DNA from 4 places in the Oceanobacillus kimchii X50 genome. Region 4 is predicted to be linked to each of the others. Evidence: riboswitches for the same ligand, from Rfam matches in the RefSeq annotation. Region 4 holds a riboswitch; each other region holds the start of a gene.
The links. A riboswitch is a leader RNA that binds a small molecule or an ion and turns the genes downstream of it on or off. The one in region 4 is predicted to bind S-adenosylmethionine.

Region 1 (8,143 bases), 1.8 Mb from region 4:
AGGGAATTTGAGAAACGAAAAATAGAGGGAAAATAATATAATAAAAATACGAAAGATTCTCCTATATGAGAGCTCGTTCGTATTTTTATTTTGACTCCATCATTTACAATACTTGCTGTTGCTCAATTTGTTTAACTTTCCTATGACTGTTCATATGTTCTGCCCACAGACTTCCAGCAATCATAACTCCATAGCCAAGCATGGAACTATAAAGCAATGCGGTAAACACATGATCTTGAATCCCAAAACCAGTAAGAGTCATAAAGCAGCTTGCACCTACGATTACGGAAGCTATGGCACCAACACGATTTGCTTTTTTCCAAAAATAACTTAGTGTTAGTGGGGCTACTACTCCACTAATGATCGCCGATGTCCCGAATTGTAGCAGTAATGATAGAGATTCTGGACGGTTGAATGACATATATAACGAAATTAGTCCGATAATAAATAATGCAATTCGAGCTACTCGGACTGCTTTCCGATCTATTTGCATTACAGATAGATTTTTATTCTTATAAAGAAAAGGAGCGATAACTACTTTATAGATATCATTTCCGATACTTGCCGTCATACCAAGATACAAGCTATCTGTAGTCGATAGAATCGCCGAAACCATTCCCATTACAATCAATACAATTAGAACCGTTGGGAAATACTCCAATACATATGCTGGGACTGCACTATCGGATGATGTTAATCCTGGTATCAGAACTCTTGCGGCTAAACCAGCGAACACAGAGAATGTAGATAAAAAAAACAGGGTTGCTCCCGCAGATAATGTAAATGTGCGAAGGTCTTCTTTCTTCCCTACAGATAATACTTTATTCATTAATTGTGGAAGAAGGACGAAACTAAGTAAAAACCATTGAATTGCCATAATGGCGAACCCACTATAAAATGGACTGTCTGCAGCTGTTGGAGCTGTTAAAGCAGGATTAGCATTATTTAATTGTCCGGTTAAATTTCCTAAAGTTCCCCATCCTCCCCCGATTGTCCAAAAAAGAGAAAGAAATAAAAGCACGGAAATAACCGACATCACAATACCTTGAATTCCATCTGTAATTAGTTGTGCATATGCTCCACCCATACTAATATATAAAATCGTTAATGTAACTCCAAAAAAGATTCCCCAATAATATGGTATTCCTATAATTGTTTCAAACATTGTTGCTAAACCTACGTTTTGGGCAACTATATAGTAGATGTTAAATAGAATTAATAACGCTACAATGACTTGTAAAGCTTTACTATTATATCGATTACCTAGCCATTGGGGGAGCGTTAAACTACCTTCATTGTTTTGCCCCTGTTCCCAAAACTTTTTTGTTACAAGTAATAAGCCAATCCATGTGACTCCAAAACACCCTAAAGTATACCAAAGTACAGGTGTACCATACATATACGCCCATCCAGGCACACCAATAAATAAATTAGCGCTAGAATAGGTTGCACCAAAGCTAATTCCAATTAGCCATGGACTCACCTTACCTTTAGCAATGGAAAAACCCTTCATTGAACGACTATATTTAGCTCCTCGCTTACCAAACCAAACAATGAGCAAAAAGTAGCCAAAGAGACACGCTCCGATGATCCACGCAAGAGTCGTTTGATTATCAGTCAGCATTCGTGTCCTCCTCCATTCCTTTTGGGTAGAATTTATTCCAGATAATCAAACCAATTATCCAGAAGACGACAACTCCAATAAAATAATATGTGACCATCTGCTATTCACTCCTTTTCAAACGATTGTAAAATTATAGACCCATGTCAACGGAAGTGGCATGGTTTTAATTTACTAATCTAGTTCACACCTAAAAATATTATGTATGAACCTTTCTTGGTTGCTTCGCTACATGATTTTCAGCCAATCGCTTTTTCCCTTTACCGAATATATTTTCACGTAATGTATTTCCTTCATACTCCGTACGATAGATTCCACGATCTTGTAATATAGGTATTACATGATCTACAAAATCTCTAAATGTATCTGGAGAAGTTGCTAATGCAACATTAAAACCATCTATATCACCTTCAACAGCCCACTTTTGTATTTGATCAGCGATCTGTTCTGGAGTACCTACAAACTTTGGACAACCATTTCCAAGTCCATGATTTTTTATTGCTTCACGTAATGTCCATTTACGATATGGGTCTTTCGTATACAGGTCTAGATTCCCTTGTACTGCTTCTGTTTCAATATCTTCAATATATTGATCTGGATTATACTCTGAAAAATCAATTCCTGTATGTCCTGATAGTAAGGATGCCGTACCTTCATAGCTGATATGGTTTACGAAGTCCTCATACTTCGCAATCGCTTCTGCTTCTGTTGAGCCAACAATTGGTAACATCAATGGGAATATTTTAACGTCATCTGGATTTCTTCCTTTTTCTTGAGCACGTTTCTTAATATCGGAAGAATAATTTTTCAACGATTCAATAGATGTTTGCTTTGTAAAAACTGCCTCTGCATGTTTTGCCGCAAAATCTCTTCCCTTTGGTGATGCTCCCGCTTGGAATAATACTGGCGTTCGTTGCGGCGAGGGTTCAACTAAGTGCGGTCCTGGCACATTAAAAAACTCCCCACTATGATTAATTAAGCGAACTTTCTCTGGGTTAGCAAAAGTATCATTGGCACGGTCATAAATCACCGCATCCTCATCCCAACTACGCTCCCAAAGTTTGTATACCACATCTAAAAATTCATCCGCTCGATTATAACGCAATTCTTTCGGTAACCTTTCTGTTAACCCCATATTGACTGCTTCACTTTCCAAATAGGAAGTAACGACATTCCATCCAACTCTTCCTCCTGTTAAATGGTCCAATGTGGATAACTGACGTGCTAGTACATAGGGTTGTGCATAGGTAGTAGAAATTGTTGGCGCAAAACCAAGATGCTCGGTAACTGCGGCCATTGCTGTAATAGGAAGTAAAGGATCATGTGCAGGAAGTTGAACTGCGCCTCTCGTCGCTGCGTCATGGCTTTTCCCATAAACACTGTACGTCCCTAATACATCAGCAATAAATAACGAGTCAAATTTGCCGCGTTCTAGAATTTGCGCAATTTCCGTCCAGTAACCTAAACGATTATGATTTATTCCATAATCTTTCTCATGTTTCCAAAGCCCCGTTGAATGAGGGGAAGGTGAATTTTGCACGAATCCATTAAAATGAATTTGTTTTGCCATATGCTCAGCTCCTTTTTAGTATCTGAATAAGATAATTACATTAATTAACATTGGGAATCTATTAAACTACTCTTCATCGTAAGCATTTAATGCATTGACACTGTGCGCTAATGCAGAACCTGCTTTAAGAGCAACAGCTACAAAAATAGCTTCTGATAACTCTTCTTTACTGGCTCCAGCTTCCTTTGCATTTTTCGTATGCAAGTCAATACAATAAGCACATCCTGTTGTATGCGCAGAGGCTACTGCAATCAACTCTTTTTCCTTCAATGTAAGTTTACCTTCTTTTAAAACCGCTCCATCAAATTTCAAGAAAGCTTTGAAAGCATCATCACTTATCTCACCAAGTTCTTGTAGTCGTTTAAAGTAGGAAGCTTTATATAACTCATCATCATCATTTCCGTCATATGCATTCAATCCATTTACTGCGTGCGCTAATGAAGAGCCTGCTTTTAATGTTGTTGCAACAAATATTGCCTCAGTTACTTCTTCTTTATCAGCACCTTGGTTTTTTACGTTTCCTACATGGAGTTCAATACAGTATGGACAACCTGTAATGTGAGCAACTGCCACTGCAATTAATTCTTTTTGTTTCACGGAAAGCTTCCCTTCTTCAAGCGCTTTGTTGTTGAAGGCAAAGAACGAATTAAATACGCCTGGTGCAAATTCCTTTAATTCTTGGATACGACTGAAATACGATTTTTTATAAAGACTCCCTGTTTTTGTAGTTGGCATAATACACTCTCTCCTTTTCGTTTTAATAAAAATTTCGATTGCTTGGCTTGTGTAACTATTGCCTCCTAAATAAAGTTAACTTATTGGTTTAGTCATATTTAAAGTCACATTGTTCCAGTTTTTCTTTACACTCCCCTTTTGAAAAAAGAAAAAACCCTTCCGATGAGGAAGAGTTTCATTTAGTGGGCATAAACACTTTTCTCATCTATCAAGCATAAGCTTGCTGGAATGAGCACCATGTTACTTAACTGTAACTGGTTGCTGCGGGATCAACGGACCAGGTTCCTCCCCCGACTCTTGATAAGGAAAATATTATATAGTTGTGTAAGATTTGTATATTAGCATAACGAACCAGCAAATAACTGTCAATAGTTAATTTTCAATTAATTCAATGTAATGAAAAATTTAAACCAATTGGACTATATTGTATATGTTTTTATTTATTCTGGCTTAGACTTTTATTCGACTTGTGGATTCGGAAGAAATTACATGTTCACCCATTCGACTACGTAGACTTTTGTCTGTAACATAGCTACTTTTATGGAACCGTATTACAATGTACCTTCATAATACAATTTAAAACTACCATAACTACCTAGTTTTAATAAGTTATAATTCTCTATACGTCGCCAGTTCATCTACTAAGTTAACCTAAAATTGTAGTTTAAACCCTTTGCTTTTCGGCTAAACAGAATAACATACTAATATTGGCACAATGAAAAGGGTGAAGTTATGACTACATGTTCAACTAGTAGGAGTATTGGTTTAATTTCAGCTCCAGGTTATCCCAACTATATTGCAGCAAAATTAAAAGAAGAACTCCCAAATCTACTACAGTTTTACGTAGACGATGATTGCGAATGGGAGGTTCAATATATTGAAGACCCACTTACAGGTACTGGTGAATCTATTGACATTCTAAAAGCTACTCAAAATAAGAAGAAAAAAAACGACTGGGACTTTGGAATTTGTCTTACAGATTTACCTTTATTCAAAGAAAAACGGCTAATTATTGCAGAAGCAAATCAAGACGAAAACATAGCATTAATTAGCATGCCTAGTCTGGGCTCAACAAGGATGATTAAAAGACTACGAGAGTCCATATTACAGTTAGTAAACGAAATGTATTATGGCAGCTCTGATGGTGATAGAAAAAAGGCCGAACTTCATCTTCAATCTATGAATGAAGATTATAAAGAATTGAAGAATAAAAGTTCAACACGCTTAATCGGAAAACGTTTCTTAGAAAGAATTTCCCCTATTAAACGAGAAACACCTGATGAGCATGAGACGCATGGTGAATGCAATATCGATGTTCGTTTTACTGTTCCACGGAAATGGAGTATTGCTATACGAATCATTTCCGGAATGGTACGAGCCAATCGCCCATGGTCACTCTTTCCAGCATTTATGAAAGTAATTATGATTGCATTTACTACCGGAGCATACGCGCTGGTCTTCCCAACACTATGGCAGTTGAGTGATTATTATTCATTACCACGGATGATTTTACTAACTTTTATTGCTATTACGTCCATGGTAAGTTGGATTATAGTAGCCCATAAATTGTGGGAACGACCTCAAGATGGTAAAGATGACTATATTCGAAAATTATATAATGCTACTACCGTTTTTACCTTGCTATCAACTGTATGTTTGTATTATATTATTCTATACGTTTTATTTACTTTTGCTGTTAATATTTTTATTCCAGCAGAATTGCTTGAAAATCAAATAAATGAGGAAATTAACTTTACGAGCTATCTGTACATCGCATGGACAGCTACTAGTATTGCAACGATTATAGGTGCACTTGGCTCTGCCTTAGAGAATGAGGATGTAGTTCTATCTTCGACATACGGTTATCGCCAACGTCAAAGACATAAACAGATTAAAGAACAAAGAGAACAAGAAGAAGCAGAAGAAGGTCATAAAAAGACAAGACAGTAAGTAATAATGATTATTAATAATTTGCACCTCTAACAACTAACTTGGGGGTGTTTTTATATTGTAAACCTATCTACCTCCGAATTAAAAAAAGAGAGCTTATATGAATAGAGAAGTAAAACTCAAAATAAACCGGTTGAATTTTTTAACGACACGATTTTATATTACATTATTAATCTTCTTTCATCATTGTTACAGCTCTATTCAGCTTTCTCGCTAAGTCTTCTGAAGCTTTCTGCATATAACCCTGAACAGTATTATATACTTCCGGTGATACAGTAGTTAATCCGCCTGCCATATTATTAATTAAATCTTCTTGTTGTTGGTCTGATAGAGAATCGTAAAACATACCAGGTTGTGTGAAATCATCCTGTTTTTCGATGTCCGATCGCTCTAACCTACCTTCAACATAGCGTCCATCACCACTTGTCACAAGGTTACCTGGCCACCAGTCAGATTCATGATTAACTGGTACATTACGAAAATCAGGACCTATCCGATAACGTTGTGAATCCCAATAAATATTTGCTCTTCCTTGTAACATCTTATCATCTGATAGTTCTACACCTTCTTGTAAATTAGATGGAGAAAAAGCCGCTTTTTCAACTTGCTCCATATAATTATCAGGATTCCTATTCAATACCATTCTTCCCACTGGTTGGAAAGGGAACTGTTGTTGATCCCATATTTTGGTATCGTCTAATGGATCATATGGTAGATTGGCAGCATCTTCAGGATCCATGATCTGTACATATAACCCAAATTCAACTGGCTCCCCTCTTTCAATGACATCATGTAAGTCCTGTCCTGCAATATCCGGATTCTCTCCCGCTAGTCGTACTGCTTCATCGTTACGAATATACTGTTCTCCAGCCAGCGGTGCCCACGTGTATTTAACAAAATATCGTTTTCCTTCTCCATTTTTCCAAACATAGGTATTTACACTATGCCCAGGCAAATGACGTAGACTTTTCACTGTACCAAGGTTGGAGTAAACAAGTAGTGTAAAGAGAAGTGATTCAGGCGCACGTGCCACAAAATTCCAGTAGCGTGTGGGATCGATTAAGTTATCTACCGGAGATGGTAAAAACGCTTTAATCGCTTCTGGAAAACGAATTGTGTCGCGAACAGAGAAAACAGGAATATGATTACATATCAAATCGAATATGCCGTTATCTGTATAAAATTTAGTGGAGAATCCTCTTACATTACGGGATGTATCTGGGGTTCCTTTTGTACTAACTGCTAAGGAGAACCGCACAAATACCGGCACTTCTGTACCCGGTGTCTGCAAGAAAGATAATGTTGTATAATCACTCATAGAATACAATGTTTCAAAATAACCAAAAGCTCCCCAACCTTTTACATGTACCGGTCTCTCTATTATCTTCTCATGAATAAATGTTTGTAATGTTTCGTGCTCAATATTGTCCTGTTTTAAAATTGGTCCACGTTTTCCGACAGTCTGTGAATGAATCTCTGCTGGAAGATCAATATCCCAGTTAAAAGCAGCAGGATTCGTATGGGATTTATCACCTGCATTTCCTTCATATCCATGTGGTCCTTGACTCCCATGCCCCTGTGAATAATTACGAGAATTTTTCAATTCATCGTTATTCCCATCAGTCATGATGTAACCTCCTAACACCAATTAAATAAACCTTTATCAAATTATGTTCCAGAGGAGTGAAATAGAACGTTTAGAGTATAAATTCGATAAACATATTTGTTTTAATCCATTTGATTAAGGGGATAGTTTAAAAAGGAGATTGATAACGATGCGCTTTGCACCATTTTTTATCCTAGCTATCTTTGGATATTTCTTCATCATTATTCCTCTCATTTATTTGATAGATTTCATATTTATTAAAGATGGTATTACATTTGGCAGTCTCAGAAACAATGCAATTGGATTTTTTCTAGCATTACTCTTTATTTACTTTATATTGTATAGGAGAAAAAAGAAAACGAAGCAAAAATAAAACCTATGCATATATGTAAAGAGCATAGGTTTTTGATACTATTATTGTAAATCTAGGTGTAATTTCCACGTTCATTCATTGGTCTATGAAATACGTTTGACTACCTGTAATTTCTCCGCATCTAACCCTTTTGAAAAATCCCCATCCGTCTGGATACCGGTTCCAAAATGGTACTGGTCAGCTTGAACAAAATAGTGTATTTCATTGAAATTATCCATATTTAAGCCCCCACCTGGTAAAATGCTTGGCCCTCTAGAGGAATTCGCTAATTCGACTAAACTCTTTAAT
Region 2 (8,143 bases), 1.7 Mb from region 4:
AATGATTGGACTGCATCCTGCTGAACCTGTCGTAAATAGCCAACGTATAGATCTTTTTGTTCCCTCGTTAATTCAGAGACATGTACAGATTCAATTTTCTCAGGTAACTCTTTTAAAACATCTTGCTTTAATCTTCGTAAGATAAAAGGTCGAGTTATTGCGGCAATTTTTTTAGGATCTAGCTGTTTAAACGACCGTTGATCGGGCATCAACCCTGGTAGTACAACTTGAAATATGGACCATAGCTCTTCTATCGAGTTCTCAATAGGGGTACCACTTAATGCAAATCGTCTTGTTGCTTTAATTTGTCGAATAGCCCGAGAAGTTTTTGTTTGATAATTTTTTATATATTGTGCCTCATCCAGTAATAATGTCTGGAACGTTATTTCCTTATAAAATTCAATATCCTGACGTAATGTTGCATAGGATGTTATCCATATGTCCTTATTGGTTGACTCTGACATAACTTGATGACGTTCGACAGGGTTTCCTGTCAACACTGCTACCTGTAAGTGAGGGGCAAACTTCTCTAATTCATTTTTCCAATTATAAACTACGGATGATGGAACAACAATCAAGTGTGGCCCAATTGTTTCCCCTGCTGATTCAGATACCAAATACGTAATACTTTGTAATGTCTTACCTAATCCCATATCATCTGCTAATATACCACCTAAATGATACTGACTCAAAGACTTAAACCACTGATAGCCTACTTTTTGATAACTTCGTAAGGTTGCTTGAACGTTTTCAGGGATCTCATATACCTGCTCTTCGGGTGAATGGAGGTGACTTAATAATTCTCGAAAATGTGGATCATAATGTTTTTTTGTTTCAATTAAATCATCTAACTGCGAACCACGGTATGCGGGCATATGAATCGTACCATCTAATAACTCGTCTTTTGAAATCCTCATATCATTAAACAAGCGCTGCATCGAACTAAATTCTTCCGTCTCCAGATTCATCATCTGACCTGATTGCAGTCGAAAAAACCGCTTCCGTTCAATTACAGCTTGCAGTATCTTATTTACTTCATTATCGTTTATTCCATCAATATTAAAACCGATTTCTAATAAGTTCGATTGCCCTTCCATTCGAACACTAGTATATGGTTCTGGCTCATTTTCTATAAACAATCCTCTGAATTCGGATGATAAAAATAACTCAACATAGTTATCTAGATACGGTAAGACATGATAAAGAAAATTATATAAATCTTCTTCCCCCGCATCCATATACAGTTCTTTTCCGTTATATCTAAAGTTTGCATCTTCAATATATTTCATGATTAATTTTTCCTGCGGTACATCTCGAATAATCATGACCTGATGATCTTTTTTCCCTTGGAAAGGGTCAATACTATGAGAACCATAATGGTATTCTAACTTCCCAATTATCAATCCCTCTCTTAATTCCAAGTGACATTTTGCTCGTAATGGAGCTTTGATAAGTTCATCAGATAGTTGCTCATCCATATCAATATCACCAACGCGTTGAAGTGAAGGCATAACTTCAGATAGGAATGTATCAGTTTGTTCTTTTGGTACATCAAAATTCATATCTTCAAATCGGAACTTTTCCATCTGTTGTAAAACTGGAATTTGCTCATAGGTTGGAAAATAAAAGATTCCTTGCTGAAACAGAATATTATATAAAGGAAAAAAGATAGTCTCTTTTAATTCAGACATAGACAGAACAACATGCTCATCTTGTTTTGTTATATAAAATTGAAAGGGAAGTTCAGCCTCTTGCAATTGTATATCCTTATACTGGCTCACATTATCAACAATATAAAAATTACGATCTACAAGCTTAAATAATAAATCTTTCACTACATAAGGTGGAATAGTTACATACCTTCTATCTGTACTTTTCCCCCCAAATGTATAGCTATCATACAATTCTTCGTTCTTACAAAGATCATGCAATATACGAAGGATCTCCATATCCGCTTCAGCAAAAGAATGTATGGACGGTTCATAAGTAAACTTCTTCGTAAATGAAAACGGTTCTTGATCCTGTACCGCATCTAAAAAAGAAGCTACATTTCGAACGACATAACGATGTTGTTCTCCCGTTTTTATTTCTAACTGTAATCGTCGATCATACGTCCAGCTTCCTATATACTCTACCGACATTTCTGATTTAGAATAATTCTCTTCTTCTACAGCATCTAACGGGGTTAAAATATTACTCATCGCTTCAATAAACCTGCTCGAGCGATAAAAATTTGGTTGTCTTATGGACGTACCTCCATTTTTTTCTATAGCTGTTATAGCAATTAATGTTGCTACAATATGCTTACAAGAACCAAATGTTTCAAAAGCAGGACAATCACAAAATGTATCAATGGAACCTTTCTCCATATCAGTTAAACCAATTTCAACAAAATAATCCTCTGAACCTTGTACTGTCGCAGTCCAAACATTATGGTTACGATCAAATACAACGTCTTTTACTTGGTCATTTTTATAATAGGTTAATCCCCGCTTATAAAATGCAGAAGGAAATAGTTTTTGAATATCAATATCTTTAATACTTTTCAAAGCTTATTAACCCACCTTTTTTGACCGATTTCTTCTATTATATAGTAAAAATACCCATTTTTATACGAATTACGCAAGTTTCTCTTTCGATTTAAGCACTATGAAAATATAAATAAGCATTGAAATTACAATTGATCCTGCTGCAGTTAAGTAAATCGAAGCATAGTTAAACCAGGAAGCAATTTGTCCAAACAAAATTGCGCCAATCCCTACTCCCAAATCAAATGAAGAGAAAAACGTTGCATTAGCCATTCCTTTCCGATCATTAGGTGCTTTATTTACAGCCCATGCTTGTAAAGCTGGTTGGACCGCTCCGAATCCTAATCCAAAACATCCAGCTGCCGTCAATAGAATAGCCGTACTAGGTAACCAAGATAACAGCAACATGGAAACAAAAATCAATACTGCTGCTGGTAAAAATATATATTTATGTCCTTTCCGGTCATAAATTCGACCAGAAAATGTACGAGATATCATAATAAAAATAGCAAAAATCAAGAAATACAAATGAATGCCTTCTACTCCTTTTTCCATTGCATGTAAGGGTAAGAATGTAGCAATTCCTCCAAATGCAAATGTAATAAAAAATAAGAGAATGGAAGGTTGTATAGCAGATTTTTCAAACACATCAAATCGAGCTACTTGTGTTTTATGCGGTGATAAATTCACTTTTTTATAGTGAATTTTCAAGGCAAATAATAATGCAATTAAACCAAATACTGCACAAAATAAAAATAACTGACTAAACGAAATAATACCAGCTAATGTTAATCCTAGGGATGGACCAAATGCTAATGCAATATTTCCTGATAAACCAAAATAACCCATACCTTCGCCTCGACGCTTTGGCGGTATAAGATCAGTTGCAACAGTTCCACCGGCAGTTGTAGAAAATCCCCAGCCGATTCCTTGGACAATACGAATAATGACAAGTAATACAAGACTTGCTGTAAATGCATAAGCTCCCACAGATATGACAAAAATGCCTAAGCCTAACAAATAAACAAATCCTCTTCCCTTCGATTCTAAAGCATGCCCTGCATAGGGACGAATCAGTAATGCTGAAAATGTAAATATACCAACAATAATACCGACCATTTGATCACTACCGCCAAGTTCTTTTACAAATAATGGAATCGTTGGTAATGTCATCTGGAATCCTAGGAAAATAAAAAAATTCGCTATCCAAATAAATAGAAAGTCCCTAGACCAAATTTTCTCTTTACCCAAGTCAGTTTTAGTATTTACTTCTTGCACCATAAAAAAACTTCCCTCTATGTTTAGTTAGATTACGATGTTATTATACAAGAATTTTTTAATAATTAAAATCAATCGACTCTCCTAATTTTAGAGTTACTAATTATTCGGTTTATGAAATATCTAACAAAAAAACGAGCAATCATTTTGTCTTGTTACCAAGATCCAAATCATTGCTCGTTATCTCTACATCTTCTCTTTTACTACTTAACTTTTAGTTGTTCTAATTCTCTTTCTAAAAATTTCGCAACTTCTAACATTCCGTAAGTTCCATAGTTTTCTTCTGCTTCTGAATTATAATTTGTGTTGGTATTAATATCGTACGTAAAAATATTTCCATTCGCATCTTCTATAAATTCGATTCCAGCGATTTGAATATCATTTGCTGCTAAAACTTTCTCGTATTGTTCTATTATTGGGTGATTAAATCCTTCCCGAACTTGAAATTTTGCAGGTTTTTCAGGTTCTTCTCCAGCTGGACAAAATAAGTCTTCCACAGAACAAGCATCTGCTGGACATAGCTCAAATCCTTCTGAAGTATCCACCTTCACAGCATATACAAATTTCCCATCTACAAACTCACAACGTGTAATATAAGATTCTGGAGATACAATATATTCTTGCAATAACGTTATACCATCTATCGGTTCTTCAAAATTACTACTATTCACATACGATTGAAGAGCTTGCGTTGATCGGAATAATTGTACACCTAATCCCTTTCCTGCTCGGTTATGCTTGGTAATAAAACTTTTTCCTTCAAATTGTTCTGCTGCTTTTAAGATATTCTCTTTTCCAACTGCTGCAGCTGTTTTTGGCGTTTTTACACCAAACCTCTCAAGTTCCAAGTATTGTTGAACTTTACTTACTTCCAATTGTAGGGCACGGCTACCATTAATAACCTTTCTTCCATGAAACTCTAACCACGCTAACACAGCATTTGTAAACTCTGGCGCAAAACGATTTCCTCTTGTATGAGAGGATGCGCTCATGCGATTATAAAATATTCCCTCTGGTGGTTCACTCAGTAAATCTATATGTCCTTCTTGAAGTAACCAATCTTCATAAGGAAGTTCTAAATCATTAAATCGTTTTATAAGATGTTCTGTCCATTCCATATTTTCATGTAAAACATAAATTTTACTCATTATCATGACTCCTTTAGTGTAACGTAGATGTCTTCTTTCTTAATTCTTCTACTTTCGGCATCACTTGCTTAGCAAATCGTTCCAACTCTTCCAATTGAGGGGAGCATTGTAGTAATAGCTGATCCAAACCAACTTTCTCATATTCTATTATTCTTTCTGCAATTTGTTCAGGTGTTCCTACAAGATTCGGACGTAACCCTCTGTTCGAAACAGAATAATCTTTTATTTGTAATTGTTGTTCTAATTGGGATTTAGAAGTAAAATCTTTCATTCCTGCATATCCTTTTTCGTCTTTTATTGATGTAATTCTTTCCAACTCTTGTAATGCTTCTTCCTCAGAGTCTCTACATATCACGTAGGCAGCCATACTAAATGATTGCAATGCTTCCTTATCGAGATTATTTCTCCGATTTTTCATATTACCTATTTTTTCTTGAATTTCTTCTACTGTTCCACCATGCATCACATATGCATCGCATAAAGTAGAAATTACTTGCTTCCCTTTTTCACTTTCTCCCCCAGCATATAGAATTGGATTCGGTTGTTGAATAGGTTTTGGTGCTAACTTCGTATTCTCTACCTGATAAAATTTCCCGTAGTAAGAGAAGGTACCTTCCGACCAAAGTCCTTTTAAAACCTCTAGGAATTCGATTGTTCTATCGTACCGCTCATCATGTTCAGTGAAGTCTCCACCATATTGTTTCGCTTCTTCTGACCACCATCCAGAAACAACATTTAGCGTGAATCTTCCTCCACTTAATTGGTCAATATTAGCAGCCATTTTCGCAATTACTGCTGGATTGTGATATATCGGTCTAACCGCTGTCATAATTTCAATTTTATTTGTTACAGCAGCTAACCCAGCTGCTGTTGTCCAAGCTTCTAAAGAATTCGCTTCTATCCCTTTAATATCATTTAAATATAATTCAGCAATTAATGTCGTATCATAGCCCCATTCCTCAGCATGCTGAATTACCTGTTTCGCATATTCAAACGTAGGAGGCATCTGCTCATCTTCTACATTACGAAGCCAACCTCCAAAAATCGGCAACCAAAAACCATACTTCATTTTCATCCCCCATGTCTATAGTTGTAATAATACTAAAAAAGCCCTTTCCTTAGATAAGAAAAGAGCTCTGTCACCGTCTTCTCTTATCTACCAAGCATAAAAATGCTTGATGGATTTGGCACAGTATTCAAACTAGAACCTGTTGCCGAGGCTTCTGTGGGCCATGTCCCTCCACCTCTCAGGATAAGATATTTCATTATTTAGTTTGTTTCAACGATAATAATACAAGCTGATAGAATTGTCAATTAAATTTCCTCACAAAACAAAGTTGACTTATCGGGATTGATATATTAGAATATATAAAAAATTAATACATCTTATCAAGAGAAGCCGAGGGACCTGGCCCGTTGACGCTTCAGCAACCTCTAATTTCATTAGAAAGGTGCTACCTCCAGCAAGTTATATTTCTTGAAAGATAAGAGCCCAGATTAAAAAAAATCCGCGACGCTCTTATTTGTTAAGCTTATCGCGGGTTTTCTTATATTCTAATTTATTTTCAAAGGAGATAGGTAAAATGAACAACATTGTGACATTGTCCGGCAGCCCCTCCGAACTATCTAGGTCAGAAAAGGTCTTACATTATTTAGGTGATCAACTAATCCAACAGAAATTTTCTGTAACCCATATTTCTGTTAAAGATGTGCCGTATGAAGATTTATTTACAGGGAATTTTCAAAGTGCGGCTATTAAGAATATAACCCAAAAAATCCAAGTGGCAGATGGTGTCATCGTTGGTTCTCCTGTCTATAAAGGAGCATATTCGGGTGTTTTGAAAGCTTTAATTGATCTATTGCCCCAGGATGCACTTAAACACACACCAGTCTTACCAATTATGACAGGGGGCAGCCCTGCACATTTATTAGCGGTTGAGTACACATTAAAACCTGTTCTCGCAACTTTAAAAGCACATAACCTCAAAGGATTATATTTTTTAGATGAACAAATAGATAAACAACACGAAATCCCTATTATCGATAATAATATCTTACAACGAGCAAAGAAACAGGTGGACTATTTTGCACAAATGGTTGAAGGAACTTCGACACAAGCATTAACAACTTATTGAGGAGACTTTAATCAATGAATAAACGAATTTCTTTAACGTTTTTGATACGATGTATCAATACTGGTCTATGGAGACATACCCAGGACCAATCTCATATATACAAATACAGTCTTCCACCAAACACAATTATAATAAAGTAGAAAAGAGACTAGGAACATTTATTCTTTGTCCTAGTCTCTTAAAGTTTAAGAATGGAATTAATTATTCTCCTATTACACCACACGCAATACGATCTCCTGCGTCACCAGATGGTTGAGACCTATAATCATCTGGACCGGAATGAATCATTAATGAGGTTCCTTGCTCTGTATACAATGTATTCTCCGTATCAGCTTGTAAAGTCACCATTGGAGCATCAACTTCTGCCTGAACGGTTCCGTCTTCATTTACGGTGATGTTCTCTAAATCACCTGCATGAGGTCCTTCTGGATGATTAAATCCGTGCTTAGCATTTGTTGGGTTATAATGCGAGCCAGCTGATTCAAAATCTGGCAATTCACATTTACCTACTTCATGAATATGAAAACCATGTTCTCCTGCTGGTAAATCTTCACCCTCTAATGAAATATGAACTCCTTCTTCACCTTCTGTTAATGTAGCTGTTCCAACAACTTGTCCTTCGTTATTTTCTAGTGAGACTAAAACCTCTTCCTCTGCAGTTGCATTCGATTCTACTGCTTCCTCACCCTTATCCTGATTTTCTTGCCCTGTTTGATCATCGTTACATGCTATCAGTAACAGGGTAATTAACATAAACGACAATACATATACCCATTGTTTTTTCACTATGTTTACTCCTTTCGTTGAAGATATGAATATATAATTATTACCTATATCTATCATTCACAACTTAGCTTAGATTTAAACGCGAAATTTGGCATAATATGTAATTGTAAAATCCATTATAATTATTTAAAAAACTCCCAAACTATTCGTTTGGGAGTTTTAGATTCCTATTTTAAGCAGCTACTGTTGTTTTATTTTGTTTCTGTTTTCTATTTTTCCAAGTTTGTTTCATATATGGCATTACCCAACGATCTAATCCGTATTTACC
Region 3 (8,143 bases), 220 kb from region 4:
AGACATCACAAAAAAAGGTTCAATTACAAAATACATACAAGTAAGAATCCAACTTGTTATACCAACATTTTTAGAGATTTTCATTCCAATTACTCCTTATATTTATCCCGTTTGTTACAAGCAGAATATCCTAAGTTTTACTTAATAAAATTAAAGAGATCTGTTTGTTGTTAATCGGTACTAAGTATTATTTCTATATTCATATCCTATTTTCCTTTTATATTTTCATATGAATAAATTTAGTATGGATTATAGGAAATACTTGGCTTTGATTGTATTGGAAGACGACGACTCGTGGTCAGAAAAAAAGAGCTTGAAAATCCAGTAGGAAAAGTGGTTTTCTTTAACCTAGTTAGTTAAAGCCGTGCCTGCTAAAAAGCTGCCGTCTGCAAAGAAAATTAAACTGATCACCATTTAATATGAAATTGATTAAAAAAGAGAACCCAATTAATATCGGATTCTCTACTTGCTTGCAAATATATTAGTGTGCGATCATCTCATGAACGATATCTTCTTCACTCATTTCAGATGGATAGTATGTTGGCCAGTGTTCGACTTCTTCTAACAACGCTTGTCTGTCATCCCCCCAATAAAGGTGGAAATGTCCAGAATCAGTTGGGAATATTGAATGATCGCTAAATTGAATATAAGTTGGTAAGCCTTCAGACTCTTCATCTAGTTTAAATATAAATCTTACTCCTCGATTTCCTGCTTCATAATTTAAAATTTCATACCCATCATATTGGTACTCACCAGTTTGTTCTTCTTCTCCCTCAAAGAAAGTTACTTCATTACCATTAATGACAATTCTATTTACGTCAGTTACATAACCAGTTTCATAATAATCCTTGTATTCTTCTTCTGTCATGTCATCACTTTCTTCAGCTTTGTGTGCATAGACTTCATCTAGTGTACCATTTTGATGTAATGGATATACAGATTGCCAATCGCCTTCCCAGTCTCCTAAAGTACGATCTTCTACTTGTTCATCTTCAAAATAACCATTATAAATTTGTTCAGATTCTTCATCATGCGCATGACTATGTCCATGCCCGTGATCATCTATTACAACTTCTATAACTTCTGATTGAGCATAAGGTTCATGATTATCATTAAACAATACTGCTATAATTTGTTGTCCATCAGTTTCCGCATCACCAAAAAATTTCGTATCATCTAATTCTGGTACTGCTTCCCATTCATCACTGGATGAATCTCTTATGTACCAATGCCAATGATCAAATTCACTATCTTCTTCAAGCTCTGCAGTTAATTTGATTAAATCACCTGTATGATAATGATCAGATACTCCATTAATATTTACTTTTTCTGGTGCATCTCCAATCTCTACCTCATGATTATGATCATTTTCTTCTTCAGCATTTGCTCCTTCTTCGGAATTATCATCTGCTGATTGACAGCCCATTATAAATAGTAGACTTAGTAATAGAACACTAAATCTCTTTCCCCATATTTTTCTCATAATGATTCTCTCCTTTATTAAATCGTAACAGTTACGACTCGTAATGATTACGATTTAAATTATACATAGCAGTTATATGACCGTCAAGATAATTTTTAAATAAAATAAAAAAAGTCTCTACCTGAGACTTTCGTTTTTTTTAAACTAAACAATTATTATCTAAATTTCTTTCCAGATATTATATGCCAATGAAGGTGTTTTGAATCTTGATAATTACCTAGGTTTGTAATGACACGACACGCGCCATCTTCTTCCTTTACCATAGTTGCAACCTGCTTGATTACAAAAAACAACTCCAATAATAAATCATTATCTTTTTCTTCCAAAGAAAGAAGAGAGTCAATATGAACTTTCGGGATGGCAACTATATGAGTGGGCCAATATGGATTTGTATGATGGTACGCTAATACATTTTCTGTTTCCACGACCTTCTCCACTAACGTATTACCACTTAAAACTTCATCACAATAAAAATCTTCCATCATATACTCCCCCTCCATATTTTCTGATCATTATTTTGTACCATAGAAGATAAATGATGATGATTCTTCACTTGCCTCTTTTAATTCCCAATCTCCATAACATTTAACATCAGAAAATCCTGATTTTTCTAAGGCAACCTTTACTTCTTTTTGATTACGAAATCGCAATTGCAGTTTTTCACGTTGGATAACCTCTCCAGACTTAACACTTTTTACAGTTTCATAGAACGTAAATATTTGTTTTTCGTCCATTCCATCGTATTCGGTCCAAATTTCTAATTCTTCTCCTGTCTTAGGATGTGTTGCAACATCGGGTGTTTTATCTGCCATCCATTTTTTCCACACTTCAGCCTTTGGATTACGTGTATCAAATATGAAAGAACCGCCTTCTTTCAATGAACGAAAAACATCACTTGTTACTTGCTCCCAATCCACATCTGTAAGAAACACTTGCGCAACATTTGCAGTCATAATCACCACATCATATGTGTTTGTCTTTAGATCCCCACTATCTCCAATAATCCATTCAACTTGATTGGATGTTTGTTTCGTCTTAGCAAGCTCAATTGCTTCTTTATTTGGATCGATTGCGGTTATATCAAATCCTGCTTTAGCAAAATGTAAGGTGAGCCTTCCTGTTCCACAACCTAGATCAGCTAGATTTTTCCCTTTTATCTCTTTTAATAGGGAAAGAAAAAATGTATCGTCTTCACCAAACCTATTTAATTGATCATAAACTAGCGGAATCATATATTACCTCGCTTTACTGTCTTTTTAGTCTCTTACCGAAAATCACAAATGCTTTTCCATCTTCATTTGGATAAAATTGCTCTTTTACTAGTTCCCAATGCTGGTTCTTATAAAATTGTATAGCAGTCATATTATCTTGTTGTGTTGTCAAAATTGCTGTAGTTGTTTTGGCACCTTTTAACAGACTGTCTAATAATTCTCTTCCATATCCTAACTTTCGATAATATGAGTCCACGATTATTTCAACAACTTCATAGCAGTTGGAGAACCAATCTTGATACTCCTGTTGATTCAGATGATTAGCAATAAGATCATGGTAATATTGACCTTTCAATGAAAAATAACCATAAGCAAAACCAATTAACTTATTTTCTTCCGATAGAATCATATGCCCTTGAAAACCATCATAGTCCATATGTTTCTTTATTCGTTGGAATATCCCTTCAGAATCTTGTCTCCAAACTTTACTATATAATGTGGAAATTAAGTTAACATCCTCTTCACTATGTATTGATTTAAAGTTTATTTGCATACCAGTCACCTCCAACAGACTACACTCCATTTTATCATTCAATTCAGAAAAATACATAATTCTCATTCATTTAATAATATATAATATCAATTAGGGGTGTGATTGTATATGAAGATTTTTAGAATAATGATAAATTACATCAGTATAATATTTATGTTAGTATTTTCCAGTTCTTGTGATAGCACTTCTATTAATAACATTCGAAATGCCAAATTTAAAACTCAGGATAGCCTTATTGGAAATATACAGACGATAAACAATGATATTGCTATTGTTAAAGTAACTAAAGGGTCAATTTTAAATTCTGGAAATCAAGTAACTGTTGATTTATCTGTAGAAGAAGAAATTACTTTTGAAGTAAGTGATAAAGTTGAAGTCGGATTTACTGGAGAAGTCAGAGAGATTGGTCCGCCAGTCGGAATAGACACTATCTATGTAAAAGTAATTGATAATTAAGTAATTTGCTATGAGTAATACATTTGATGTAAAAATGGAATAAAAAAACCTCGCAAATGCGAGGATAAAGTTTGTATCAAAATATAAAGTTAAAAATTCTCCCAATGAATGGCACTTTTACCAGCATGTGGGTGATCATTAAATTGAAGCTTAAAGTATTCGTATTCTAACTCTGCGGTAGTAAGCTCATAAAGATGTTTGTTCCCTTTTTTAAAATGATTAGATGCAATTAATTTCTCAATTAATTCGTTTTTTCTTCTTTCTGATTCATCTTCATTCCAGAAAGCCATATTTAAATCCTCCTCTTCTATAAGTATGATCATGGCAAAGATAAGAAGAGAGAATTTGTATATTACGATAACCTCAACTTATCTTTCAAGCTAATGCTTGCAGGATTTAGCACAGACAGATGCACTCTGTTGCTGAGGTTTCAACGGGCCAGTCCCTCCACCTCTCTTGATAAGTATATTTTTATAAACTTAATTATAAACTCATTAATCCGATTTGTCTACTGCGATTTAATTCTGCAATCTATATATCATAAATTGATTTGTTTCATTCATTTTTCTATGATAGGTGATATCGATTACTAATCCAGTTTACTGCTTCTGTAAGATTCTCTGCAACAAAATCAAGTTCAATTTCTTTTAGTTTTTCAAAATGGTCATGAAGCGTTGACATTCCTGCCCCTGTTTTTACTAATATCTTTACTGAATTTGTTTTGGAAGCTGCTACCATATCACTCCATCTATCGCCAATTACAACACAGTTATTTAAATTTAACTGATATTTATAAGTAGCTTCTTTTAACATACCAGTACTAGGTTTTCGGCATTTACAGCCTTCTTTATGATGATGTGGACATAGAAATACATCATCAAAACCAAATCCCATTAATTCTTTATAGAAATCTTCTTTACTCGCCTCTCCCAATGAAATACCTGGTTGATTGGTAAATGAAAACACTTGAACAAATTGTTTAAGATAATCTATATTCTTTTTCGAATTCGTAAACAACTTAAAGTCATCTGGATAATGTACCTTATCATCTCCACCAATGGTTCCATCCCTATCTAAAAACACTGCTTCAAGCTTTTTGTTTATCATGACTCCCTCATCCCAAAAATGGAAGAAATATTTAAAGTAACCGTTAAAGCCAATAGTATTGCAGATATCAAAACTGTGCTACCTGAAACATCCATTAAAGCTGACCAATCCTGAATTTTCACGAGGTGATGCTGATAAAATAACTGAAAACATATTGCAATAGAACATGCACTTAGACTTACTAACATTAGAATAATTTTTTTCAATTTATGTTTATGTGTGGATAATAGATTGATAACGGGAAGAATTAATGCTATTATCCCTAATATTACACTTGCTAGATTCAATAGTGCCATTGCTAGTTTTCCCCCTTTTATTAAATAGACGTAGATTTATTTATAATAGACGCAAAATTTTAATAAATACTCAATTTAGATTATTGTAGAACTTTATAGCTATTTAAGGAGAGCCGAAAATGAAATTCACTTTAGAAATCATCCGGATACTCATAATTTTTGGTCTATTGGGATTTATTTTCAATAAAGCTATTATGTTTATCTATTCATCCATCGGTATTCAATTAGATAATTATTATGGAGGATTAATTGCTGGTATTGGTATCATTATTTCTATTTTTGTATTATATCGGAACAAATTACAATTCTCTGGATTTTATAAAAGTGATAAAAATTTAAATTTTCAAAAACAGTTAGTACTTTTTTAATATCAATTTCTATCATCATGTTAGTCATTGCCCCATACTTACCATAAGTTGTAATATGTGTTTGGTTACCTTTTGGATTAAATCCTTTAAAACTCAGAATAAATAATCAATAATTATTATCTTTCTCCTTATGATCAATTTATGTATAATTAACCTTTGATATATTAGCTAACGAAGATTAATCATAAGGAGAAACACCATGCAACGTATTTCAAATTCGACAAAACAGCGTTATTATACATTTCTATTAATTTTAGCGATTCTTTTCATAGCTTCAACACTACGGTCCCCCATCACTTCCGTTGGCCCATTAATTCCAATATTTAGAAATGAATTAGAGGTAACAAATGCCATGATCGGTTTAATTAACACATTACCTTTAATAGCATTTGGAATTTTTTCTTCATTTGTTCCTACTCTATCTAGAAAACTAGGAATGGAAATTACGTTATTAATGGCAATGGTAGTATTATCCATAGGTATATATATTCGATCAATTGGTGATATATCCATGTTGCTATTCGGCACACTGCTTCTGGGGATAGCAATATCGGTGGGAAATGTACTAATGCCAGGACTAATCAAATCAAGCTTCCCATATCGTATCGGACTTATGACTGGTATTTATTCTGTAACCATGAATTTATTTGGAGCGCTGGCTTCAGGAATATCTGTCCCTATTACTTCCTTTCCTTCATTGGATTGGCGCAACGCAATGCAAGTATGGAGCGTCATTTCCTTGATTGCCGTAATTATATTATTATTACGACTACCCATGATTCGTTCATCACGGAAAAAGGTGTTTGTAGATGTAAAGAGCCAACCTCCTACTGCATTATTCAAGTCGAAAATAGCTTGGGCAGTAACATTCTTTATGGGTTTTCAATCATTCATTCCGTATAGTCTGTTTACTTGGCTTCCAGATATCTTATTAGCAAAAGGATTTTCTGAAAGTGACGCAGGTTGGTTTATTGCAATTTTACAGATGGGAATTATTCCAACGACATTTGTCGCGCCAATCATTGCAGGGAAAATGAATGATCAACGAATAATTGGATGTATCGCAGGACTTCTATTTTTTAGTGGACTGTTTGGAATAACATTTACATCATCAACTAACTTAATTATAGCTTTCTTATTGTTAACTGGAGTCGGTGCCGGGACAGCATTTAGTTTAGCGATGATGTTTTTTGTTCTTCGTACAGAAACAGTGGCTCAATCTTCACAACTATCAAGTATGGCACAATCGGTCGGCTATATGGTCGCTGCACTTGGACCATTACTACTTGGTTTCATCTCAGAATGGACCAATGGATGGACTATTCCTTTGGTTATTTTAATGATTGTTGCTTTATGTATAGCAATACTCGGAACCATCGCGGGGAAAAACGAAAAGATTAAATTTGAATAAATAATGAATGGAACTACCTTCCTTTGAAGCGGAAGGTAGTTCTTTTACTTAAGCAAACGGATTATCACCCTACCAATCAATGAGCTACCAGATTTCCATGTAACGTCTAATTCCGGGCGCTCATCTTGTCTATTAGCTACCATTCTGCTTTGACCCTTCTGATTTCGGGCACTCATCTCGCTTATGAGGTACCTTATTTCTCTATTCCTTCTGATTCTGGGCGTTCATCTCGCCTATGAGTTACCATACTTTCCTGCACCCTCTAATTCCGGGCACTCATCTCGCCTATGAGGTACCTTTGGATAAGCTACACTAAATCGGACAGATAAAATGAGGGCTTGTAAACTTATATTAATAACTGAAGCATACTACTATGGACGGAGCTCATTTCACTTCTCTTGAACATCTTGTTCTTGAACTTAATGATTATTTTCATTGGTGTAATAACATTCGAATTCATGGAACGCTAGGTTATTTAAAGTGAAATTTAAACATCTCATCTACCCCTATAATTTTTTGTCCATTTTAGTGTTGACATACCAATGCTTATTTTTTCTTTGAAAAATACCTAGTATGTTTCTTACTATCTTAACTGTATATATACAAATTCTGTTTTGATCTTTTTGAATGTCGCTTCAGCCACCGCGTTGTCAAAGGGGGACAAATGTTAAAGGTGAAGAAATTACTGATTTTACAGGTGTAACTTACAAATCATCCACTAATGCAGTAGCATTACTTAGTACAGATGGTCAATATTATTTTAAATACTTCTTGAATAACGACTTCTTCAATGACCGTAATCAACGATTCTTTTAATTTTTCTCTCTTATTGGCCAATTAAAATAGCGGGTGTAAAACCCAATGAGACTGTGTCCAGAGTTAATTTATTCTCTCATTTTTATAATTAGTAAATTACTGTGAAAAAAAATATTAATCAAAGACAAAATCTATAATCATTGTATTAGATTCTCTAAAAATATACTTTCTATAACAAATAATAAATTTTAAAAAACGAGGTAATTAGCTATTTTTTATAGTAAATATAGTCTGTATTTATTGGATTTTATTTAGTATAAACTAACCAGAATGTTTAATATATGAATAAATGATTATTTTTAAGTAAGCGTTTTCGTGATAAGGTTTAGATATTATTTTAAAAAGGAGGGATGATGTAGGACTTTGTGGATAAGCAGACTAAATATAAAATCTTAAAAGGGTGTGGAAGAATTGATTAGAAAAAATGTAAAAATCTTTTTAT
Region 4 (8,143 bases):
TTTATTTCTTGGGATGTAAGCATGTAATTAACAGGAATTAACACTGCGCCAATTCTGGCAAGTGCATACGTTACAAGTACAAAGTCTAAGCTATTTTTTGAAACTAAAATAAACTTGTCACCCTTTTTAATTCCTATATCCAGAAACCCATTAGCGGTTTGATTCACAAGATTATCAAGCTCTTGATAGGTTAGTCTTTTGTTTTTGTAAGCGATTGCATTTTTGTCTGGATAACGTTCTCTTGTTCTTGTTAATAAATCACCTAATGTATTTCTTCGTACTCGGTTAATTAGTTTATCTAACTCTGTATCGATTTGATTTAATTCCAATGACCTCACTCCCTGTATAATTATTTAACTATTATTATAATTCAGATATATGAGGTTGTCACTTTATTTTGTGATCTACATAGACCTATTGCAATAAAAGAGTTTACGCAAAACTTAAATCCGAATGATTGGATATTGAAAATCCGCTTCAGAAATATACTCCGCTTATGCTAAGGCGGCTGGCGAACCTCCGGATACTTTGCACTCCGGGTCTCAACAATGCCTCCTTTCCTGAGGACAAGGAAGACCTCGACAGCAAGCATAAAATCGTTTTTTGATTTTCAAGGAGTCTCCGTATATTTCTGAAGCTTATTCTAGCTATCATCCGTCTTACAATCAAGACTGTTAGTTATGTCCTGGCCCTATATAAATTAGAAATATAATTTGGTTGATTTTGTAGCTTTTTGCTTTCTAGCTGTTTTTGCTCTTTTGGATACGAGCCATCGTTCTATGAATTCTTCAGTTGTGCCTATTTTCTGCTCTGCTAAGGCTGCCAAAAAGATTTTTGCAGATGCTCGGGCATCATCCATCGCATGATGATGATTTAACGGTATCTCGTGGTAATTTGCAACTGTATGTAGTTTATGATTTTCTAATTGCGGCCAAATTAATTGGGAGATTTTAACCGTACAGAGCGACATATAATTTGGACATGGCATATCGTATTTATACAAAGATTGACGTAAGACACTCATATCAAAACTTGCATTATGTGCAATAAGTATCGTATCTTCTAAATATGCCGATAATGTGGGCCACAGTTCAGCAAAAGTCGGTGCTTCTTGAACTTGTTCCTCGGTGATTCCATGAACATATATATTGCGTGAACGAAATGGGGCTAATGGATTAATTAGTGAGTAAAACTCATCTATAATTTCAGTATCATTCATAATTACCACACCTATAGAACAAGCACTATTTCTTTTTTCGTTTGCTGTTTCAAAATCAATTGCTGCAAACTTAACCATTCAAAACTCCCCCTATATCTCCATGATATCCCAATTGGTAATAATGCCTACCAACTTTTCATCTTCTTTCCCTGTTTTTGTAATAAGCAAAGCCGCAAGTCGATTACCTTTTCCAACTTGTTCTGTAAATACGTCAGCAGCTTCATATACGGACATTTCCTCGCTTATAAAAAGATGATTATCTGATTTTTCGTATTCTAAAATATCTTTAGCAGTTGCATCCGTTATTTGTTGACCATCGTTCATAGAATTTGCTATCCATCGAGCAATGCCCTTGTGTGTAATTAATCCTTTAAAATCTTGATTCTCATAAATAGGTAACTTCGTTAATCCTCTATCTCTTACTACTTGAAGTAACTTTTGCATAGAATCGTTTAATTGGAATGTAACAACTTGTTTTATGAATGCATTCTTTACTTGTTTTGGACTTGTAAAATCTTCTTCTATTTTTTCGATACGTTCCACAATTGTATCATGAGGTTCTGCAATCGCATAGGAAACATCGATACGGTTATGAATAATTGCATTTCTGAGTTCAGCAAATTCCAATAAATCCTCGTAGTATCGTTTTATCGTAGCATTAGAGTCTGATAGAACTCGCACTGCTCTAGAGAAACCCATTTCTTTTTTGTTTAATTGTGATTTTAATGCTTTGTCAATACGATTAAATGCTGTGATAAAGCGCTCTGAATTTTTATACATATCTATTTCTCCTATCTTTGCGTTCTATCATTTTAACCGTTCAAACTTAACATTAAACATTCACTTATATCGTTTATTTCGCCTTGTAAAGTACTTTGCCGTTTTTTTCTATACTTCGTATGTCCTGATTTTCCGCTAAATAAATTAACCGAGTTAATGTCGCCATAAACTGACTGACAAAAGCTGTCCCTTTCATAGGTCCATAAATTTTAGTTGTTATTTTAAAAGCAGACATCGGTTTGTCCGATAAAAGTTGTTTGAGTTCCTCAAGACGAAAGAGATGTCGATTATAAGTTTCCATTATTCGTTCTGATAAATTTTCCATCTCTTTTCCATGACCAGGTAATGCTAATCTACTCGGATATTCCTGTAATTCTAATAAAGATGGTAAATAGTCCTTTAATGGGTTCAACTCTTCTCCCATCCATAAGCCAATCACTGGTGAAAGATGCTCTAACACATGATCACCTATAATCATTATTTCTTCTTGCTTATTATAAAAACAATAGTGATCAGGAGCATGTCCAGGTGTCCAAATTGCTTGAAAAGGCTGATTACCTAAGATGATTTGATCACCATCATCAAAAAATCCGTCTGGTTCAAAATCATAGATAAAAGAAAAATCCTTTATTTTTAACGGTAATGGCGGTGTACCATGACGTTTAATTAGTGATTTCATTCTTTCCATATGTGATTTCCGATCTTTTCCCTTAAGCATTTCTTTATATCCTCGTCTAGATACAAAGACGGGGATGGCATATTCCTCTTGAAACCATTTTGCTAATCCTATATGATCCTCATGAGTATGCGTTAATATCAGCTTTTCAATTTGATAATTATCCAAAACCGCCTTCCAAGTTTCCTTAGTTTCCGTGGCATAAATACCGGTATCTATGACAGTATATCCTTTTTCTCCTTTTATTAAATAGCAATTCACTTCCCCCATTGCACCTTTAAACCGCACTACTAATTGAAATATATCTTCTGTCATTTTCTTTAGCATGAAATACCTCTTTCTAACACCATTCAATGTATAAATGAGCATATTGTTATTTTATCGTTCCAAGATGGAATTGCAAGACAAAGGAACTAAAAATACATCAAAAGCAAATAACATAAAAAGATACTTTTTATTTTGAGATATCTATTCTTCCTCGAAAGAATGGTAGTTAAATTACTGTCGTTTACATACTCGATAAATATTTATTAAAAAACTATTGACATCCTATTCGATATCTTATAAAATTTCTATTAATTAAATATGACAATTCTTATCCAGAGAGGTGGAGGGACTGGCCCAAGGAAGCCTCGGCAACAGACTTATTTAAGTACTGTGCCAATTCCAGTAGCGTAAATGCTAGAAGATAAGAAGAGTATATCGTACGGTTTCCTGTACCCTCTTCTTACTTGTAGAAGGGGGTATTTATTTTTCCCCTATTCTCTGTACAGAACTGTCATATGTTAGTTTCATAGAGCAAGACCCTACTCTGTGAGACTAAACAAAATTTAATGGAGAAAGAAGGAAGGAAAAATGACAAAAACAATAATCAAAGCACCATTTCGAGCAGACCATGTAGGTAGTTTGCTACGACCAGAGCGTTTGCATCAGGCTAGAAAAAATTATTCGGATGGAAATATCTCAGAAAAGGAATTGAGAGACATTCAAACAGAAGAAATCAAGCGGATCGTAGACAAACAAATTGAAATAGGTCTACAAGCTGTTACGGATGGTGAGTTCCGTCGTTTATGGTGGCATACGGACTTTTTAGAAGAATTGAATGGTATTGAAGGATATATTCCAGAAAAAGGTTACTTATTTAAAGGAATTGAAACAGAGAGATATAACATTCGTAATAACGGAAAGATTAGTTTTCCAACAGACCATTCATTTGTCAAAGATTTCATTGAATTTAAACAGATAGTAGGGGAGCGTGCTGTTGCAAAACAAACCATTCCTAGTCCAAATCAATTATTTCACAAAGGAACACGCAACCCAGAAGTTTATCCAGATATTCAATCTTATGCAGAAGACATTATCACTACGTATCGAGATGCAATCCAAGCATTTTACGAAGCTGGATGTCGATACCTGCAATTGGATGATGTATACATTGCCGGCTTGAACGTAGATGAGTTAATAACATTTGAAGAAGATTTATCTCGTCAAGAGTTGATTGATTTATCTTTATATGTTGTAAATAGTGTACTTGAGAATAAACCAGATGATTTAATCGTAACTACACACTTATGTAGAGGAAACTATCGTTCTACTTGGGCATTCGAAGGCAGTTATGCTCATATTGCCCCAACCTTATTTGCTAATGAAAAAGTGGACGGATTTTTCTTAGAATATGATGATGATCGTTCAGGCAGCTTTGAACCTTTAGCTCATATACCTAATGGAGGACCACAAGTCGTAATTGGAGCAATCACTTCTAAATTCGGTGTGCTAGAGGACAAAGAAGAGATCATTAAGAAAATCAAAGATGCTTCACAATATATTCCGTTAGATCAAATTTCGCTTAGTCCGCAATGTGGATTTGCATCAACACATCAAGGAAATAAATTAACAGAAGAAGATCAGTGGAATAAATTACGTTATATCGTTGAACTCTCCAAAGAGATTTGGGGATAAGCTTAATAAAATCTATAAATAACTCCAAACTACTTATTAGACTTCCTATATAAGCTGAAAGTAGTTTGGAGTTTTAATTAATTGCGAATTTGGCCTGAGCCTGAAATCACAAATTTAATTGAAGTTAATGCTTCCAGCCCCATTGGACCTCGAGCATGTAATTTTTGTGTACTAATCCCTATTTCTGCACCATATCCGAATTCAAATCCATCTGTAAATCTAGTTGAAGCATTGTGATAAACTGCTGCAGCGTCAACTTGAAGTTGAAATTGTTCAGCATTAATCTTGTTTTCAGTTATAATAGCTTCCGAATGACGTGTACCATATCGATTGATGTGGGCGATCGCTTCTGATACTGAACCAACTATTTTTACACTTATTTCACTTGCTAAATACTCCGTTTCCCAATCTTTTTCCTCTGCTCTTATAGCAGTTGGAAATCTCTCCATAACGAATCCATCCCCGTGAATTGTTATGTCATGAGATTGCATGCTTTTTAATAGTTCTAAACCATGATTTTCAAACCACTGTTTATGAATAATTAATGACTCGATTGCATTACATACTGATGGTCGTTGTAGTTTTGCATTCAAAACAATTTCCGTTGCCATCTCTACTTTAGCAGATTCATCTAGATAAACATGGCAGTTCCCTGCACCGGTTTCAATAACAGGTACCGTAGATTGTTTTACCACTGTTTCGATTAATTGTTTTCCTCCCCTTGGTATTAAAACATCCAGATATTCATTTAATTGAAATAGTTGATTCGCTACTTCTCTTCTAGTATCTTCTATTAATTGTACAGCTTCTTTTGGTATGGAGCTAGAAGTTAATGCATCATGAATTACATGAATAAGTGCTTTGTTAGAATGTATAGCTGAAGAACTACCACGTAATACTACTGCGTTTCCTGTCTTTATTGCAAGTGAAGCTGCATCAACAGTGACATTAGGTCTAGCTTCATAAACCATTCCAATAACTCCAATTGGGACCCGCTTCTTCGTAATAAATAAACCATTGTCTTTTTCTATTATTTCTAGGGTTTCACCAATAGGATCAGTTAATATAGTTACCTGTAAAATTGCTTCAGCTATATCTTGTAATCTTTCCTCATTTAATTTAATTCTATCGATAACCGAATCAGATAAACCTTTTTTCTTTCCCTCTTCTATATCCAGGACGTTTGCTGTTATTATTTCTTGTTTTTTATCTAGAATTGCTTGAGATATTAATTGTAATGCTTCATTTTTGTCATCAGTTGTAGATAGGGCCATTTGATAACTTGCTTGTTTTGCACTCTTAGCTTTCTCTATCACTTCATTCATAGTAACTCCTCCTTTATTTGATCAACCATAACCCACGAATCTCTGTGAATAACCTCAATAGCAGAAAGTTGCGTCACCTGTTTTGCTTTTTTTAATGTTTTGGCTGCTTTGAGCTCTTCCGATGAACAGCTCACTTGTCCTCTTCCTAATAATTTACTTCTATTATAAACTTCTACAACATCTCCATCTTCAAAATCCCCCTGAATATTTACCACACCAGCTGACAGCAAACTACTTCCGTTATACATAAGCGCTTGGGTAGCTCCATCGTCAATAAGTAGTTTTCCTTCTAATGTCGAGTGAAGAGAAATCCATTGCTTGCGAATGGAAATTTGTTTACTTCGAACACTTTTGACATAAGTACCCTCTCCATTACCATTAACTATTTCTAGTAATTTAGATATTCCTTCCCCCTTACCAATAAAAACAGGGACTCCGAGAGAAGTAGCAACCTTTGCTGCCATCAGTTTCGATTTCATACCCCCAGTACCTAATTTCGAACCCGATACATCTGTTTCCTGTATCATTTCGTCAGTAATTAAATCAATTGTGTCGTAGCGTTTCGCACTCACATATTTACCAGGGTGTTTATCATAAATTCCATCAATATCGGTTAATATAATTAATTGAGCTGCATGAATAGCTCCACTAACTAAAGCAGAAAGCATATCATTATCCCCAAACGTTAATTCATCAACTGCAACTGTGTCATTTTCATTAATAATCGGAATAACGCCTCGTTCTAATAACTCCAACATAGTAGAAGTAGCATTTTTATACCGTTTTTGAATCGAAAAATCAGTCCTTGTTAATAATAATTGAGCAGATCGAATATTGTATTCCATAAACTTATTCATATAAGTATGAATTAATAGACCTTGACCGATGGCCGCAGATGCTTGTTTTCCTTTTAATGTAACAGGCCTAGAAGAGTATCCTAGGTTTCGAAACCCAGCTGCAACAGCTCCTGAGGAAACTAAAATCACTTCGAAATTATGTTGATGTAACATAGCTAACGCATTTACATGATCTTCTAATTTTTTATGATCAATTTCGCCTTTTTCATTCGTCAGTGAGCTACTTCCAATTTTTATAACTACCCTCTTTTTATTCATATTCTTCTCCTCCTCATTATTCTCTAGATGTCTATTCTCAGATATAATAAAAAACCCTTTCATCCCAATTTAACAAAAAGGGACGAAAGAGTTTTCTTCCGCGGTACCACCACAATTTAGATGCGATCGAACTTGCATCTCACTTCTTCCATTAACGCTGGATAAACGCCCATGTTTGCATGAGACTCCAAAGGTAGGTTCTGATAAATCAGCAATGACGGAATCTCTCAGCTAATAAATTCCGATCTCTTTCATTCGATATTTACATACTATTCCTCTGTTAAACGTTCAACTGTATTGTAATTTATTATTATCAGTTTCTCATTAATTGTCAACAGCTTTACTTATATCAATCTGATTTTTAGGAAAATCAATCCTTTCCATTTATAATTATGAATAGGAGGTTTGATTATGTGTTTAATAACTTTTGCTATCCAAAAACATTCACTATATCCATTTATATTGATTGCCAATCGTGATGAATTCTATGATCGCCCCACTGCAAAAGCTACATTTTGGGATGATGCTCCAGAAATTCTAGCAGGAAGAGATTTAAAATCAAAAGGTACATGGTTGGGTATAACAAAAAAAGGAAAAATTGCAGCAATTACCAATTACAGAAACCCTTCACTTCCTGAAACAGGCAAATATTCAAGAGGAAAAATACCTGTTGATTTTTTAAATTATGAAATAGATTCAACACATTTTTTATCTGATTTAGAACAAGACAAATCCTTATATTCGGGATATAATGCTTTATTTGGTAATTACCAAAAGCTCTATACTTACAACAATATTTATAATAGTAGCGAACAATTAGATTCAGGCATTCACTCATTAAGTAATGATAAACTGAATACTCCGTGGCCAAAAGTATTAAAAGCCAAAGATTTATTACAGTCGTACCTAGAAAAAAACCAAAATATTTCTAGCGAGTCGTTGTTTCATATCTTGAAAAATGCTGATAAGCCTAGTGATCAATGTCTTCCTGACACTGGTGTAGGAATCCATTTAGAACGAAATTTATCATCTATGTTCATAGATACGGGTAATTATGGAACAAGAACAT

Region 1: it holds a riboswitch for S-adenosylmethionine, as region 4 does, so the genes downstream of both, C794_RS14940 (carboxymuconolactone decarboxylase family protein) here and C794_RS05830 (5-methyltetrahydropteroyltriglutamate--homocysteine S-methyltransferase) in region 4, are expected to answer to the same signal.
Region 2: it holds a riboswitch for S-adenosylmethionine, as region 4 does, so the genes downstream of both, ssuE (NADPH-dependent FMN reductase) here and C794_RS05830 (5-methyltetrahydropteroyltriglutamate--homocysteine S-methyltransferase) in region 4, are expected to answer to the same signal.
Region 3: it holds a riboswitch for S-adenosylmethionine, as region 4 does, so the genes downstream of both, C794_RS06945 (Fur-regulated basic protein FbpA) here and C794_RS05830 (5-methyltetrahydropteroyltriglutamate--homocysteine S-methyltransferase) in region 4, are expected to answer to the same signal.

The regions. Positions count from the first base shown of each region.
Region 1 covers NZ_CM001792.1:2,867,287-2,875,429, forward strand. The annotation lists gene C794_RS14920 (hypothetical protein) at 1-36, shown strand, start outside; gene C794_RS14925 (sodium:solute symporter family protein) at 104-1,624, opposite strand; gene C794_RS14935 (LLM class flavin-dependent oxidoreductase) at 1,821-3,191, opposite strand; gene C794_RS14940 (carboxymuconolactone decarboxylase family protein) at 3,258-3,926, opposite strand; SAM riboswitch class I at 4,125-4,233, opposite strand; gene C794_RS14945 (hypothetical protein) at 4,659-5,876, shown strand; gene C794_RS14950 (catalase) at 6,046-7,503, opposite strand; gene C794_RS14960 (copper homeostasis protein CutC) at 7,939-8,143, opposite strand, start outside.
Region 2 covers NZ_CM001792.1:3,258,242-3,266,384, forward strand. The annotation lists gene C794_RS16620 (DEAD/DEAH box helicase) at 1-2,549, opposite strand, end outside; gene C794_RS16625 (MFS transporter) at 2,619-3,809, opposite strand; gene C794_RS16630 (ATP-grasp domain-containing protein) at 4,010-4,954, opposite strand; gene C794_RS16635 (LLM class flavin-dependent oxidoreductase) at 4,968-6,023, opposite strand; SAM riboswitch class I at 6,104-6,213, opposite strand; SAM riboswitch class I at 6,338-6,445, shown strand; gene ssuE (NADPH-dependent FMN reductase) at 6,538-7,089, shown strand; gene C794_RS16645 (superoxide dismutase family protein) at 7,291-7,875, opposite strand; gene C794_RS16650 (DoxX family protein) at 8,048-8,143, opposite strand, start outside.
Region 3 covers NZ_CM001792.1:1,301,255-1,309,397, reverse strand. The annotation lists gene C794_RS06975 (DUF998 domain-containing protein) at 1-84, opposite strand, end outside; gene C794_RS06970 (ZinT family metal-binding protein) at 482-1,483, opposite strand; gene C794_RS06965 (HIT domain-containing protein) at 1,639-1,968, opposite strand; gene C794_RS06960 (class I SAM-dependent methyltransferase) at 1,996-2,715, opposite strand; gene C794_RS06955 (GNAT family N-acetyltransferase) at 2,729-3,247, opposite strand; gene C794_RS06950 (hypothetical protein) at 3,374-3,703, shown strand; gene C794_RS06945 (Fur-regulated basic protein FbpA) at 3,793-3,993, opposite strand; SAM riboswitch class I at 4,069-4,169, opposite strand; gene C794_RS06940 (HAD-IIIA family hydrolase) at 4,271-4,810, opposite strand; gene C794_RS06935 (hypothetical protein) at 4,807-5,106, opposite strand; gene C794_RS19770 (hypothetical protein) at 5,226-5,474, shown strand; gene C794_RS06925 (CynX/NimT family MFS transporter) at 5,674-6,885, shown strand; gene C794_RS20375 (IS3 family transposase) at 7,244-7,369, shown strand; gene C794_RS20670 (hypothetical protein) at 7,513-7,701, shown strand; gene C794_RS06920 (pectate lyase family protein) at 8,113-8,143, shown strand, end outside.
Region 4 covers NZ_CM001792.1:1,079,406-1,087,548, reverse strand. The annotation lists gene C794_RS05850 (acyl-CoA synthetase) at 1-329, opposite strand, end outside; gene C794_RS05845 (3'-5' exonuclease) at 701-1,297, opposite strand; gene C794_RS05840 (CBS domain-containing protein) at 1,310-1,999, opposite strand; gene C794_RS05835 (MBL fold metallo-hydrolase) at 2,073-3,002, opposite strand; SAM riboswitch class I at 3,268-3,370, shown strand; gene C794_RS05830 (5-methyltetrahydropteroyltriglutamate--homocysteine S-methyltransferase) at 3,531-4,634, shown strand; gene C794_RS05825 (glutamate-5-semialdehyde dehydrogenase) at 4,712-5,959, opposite strand; gene proB (glutamate 5-kinase) at 5,956-7,074, opposite strand; gene C794_RS05815 (NRDE family protein) at 7,486-8,143, shown strand, end outside.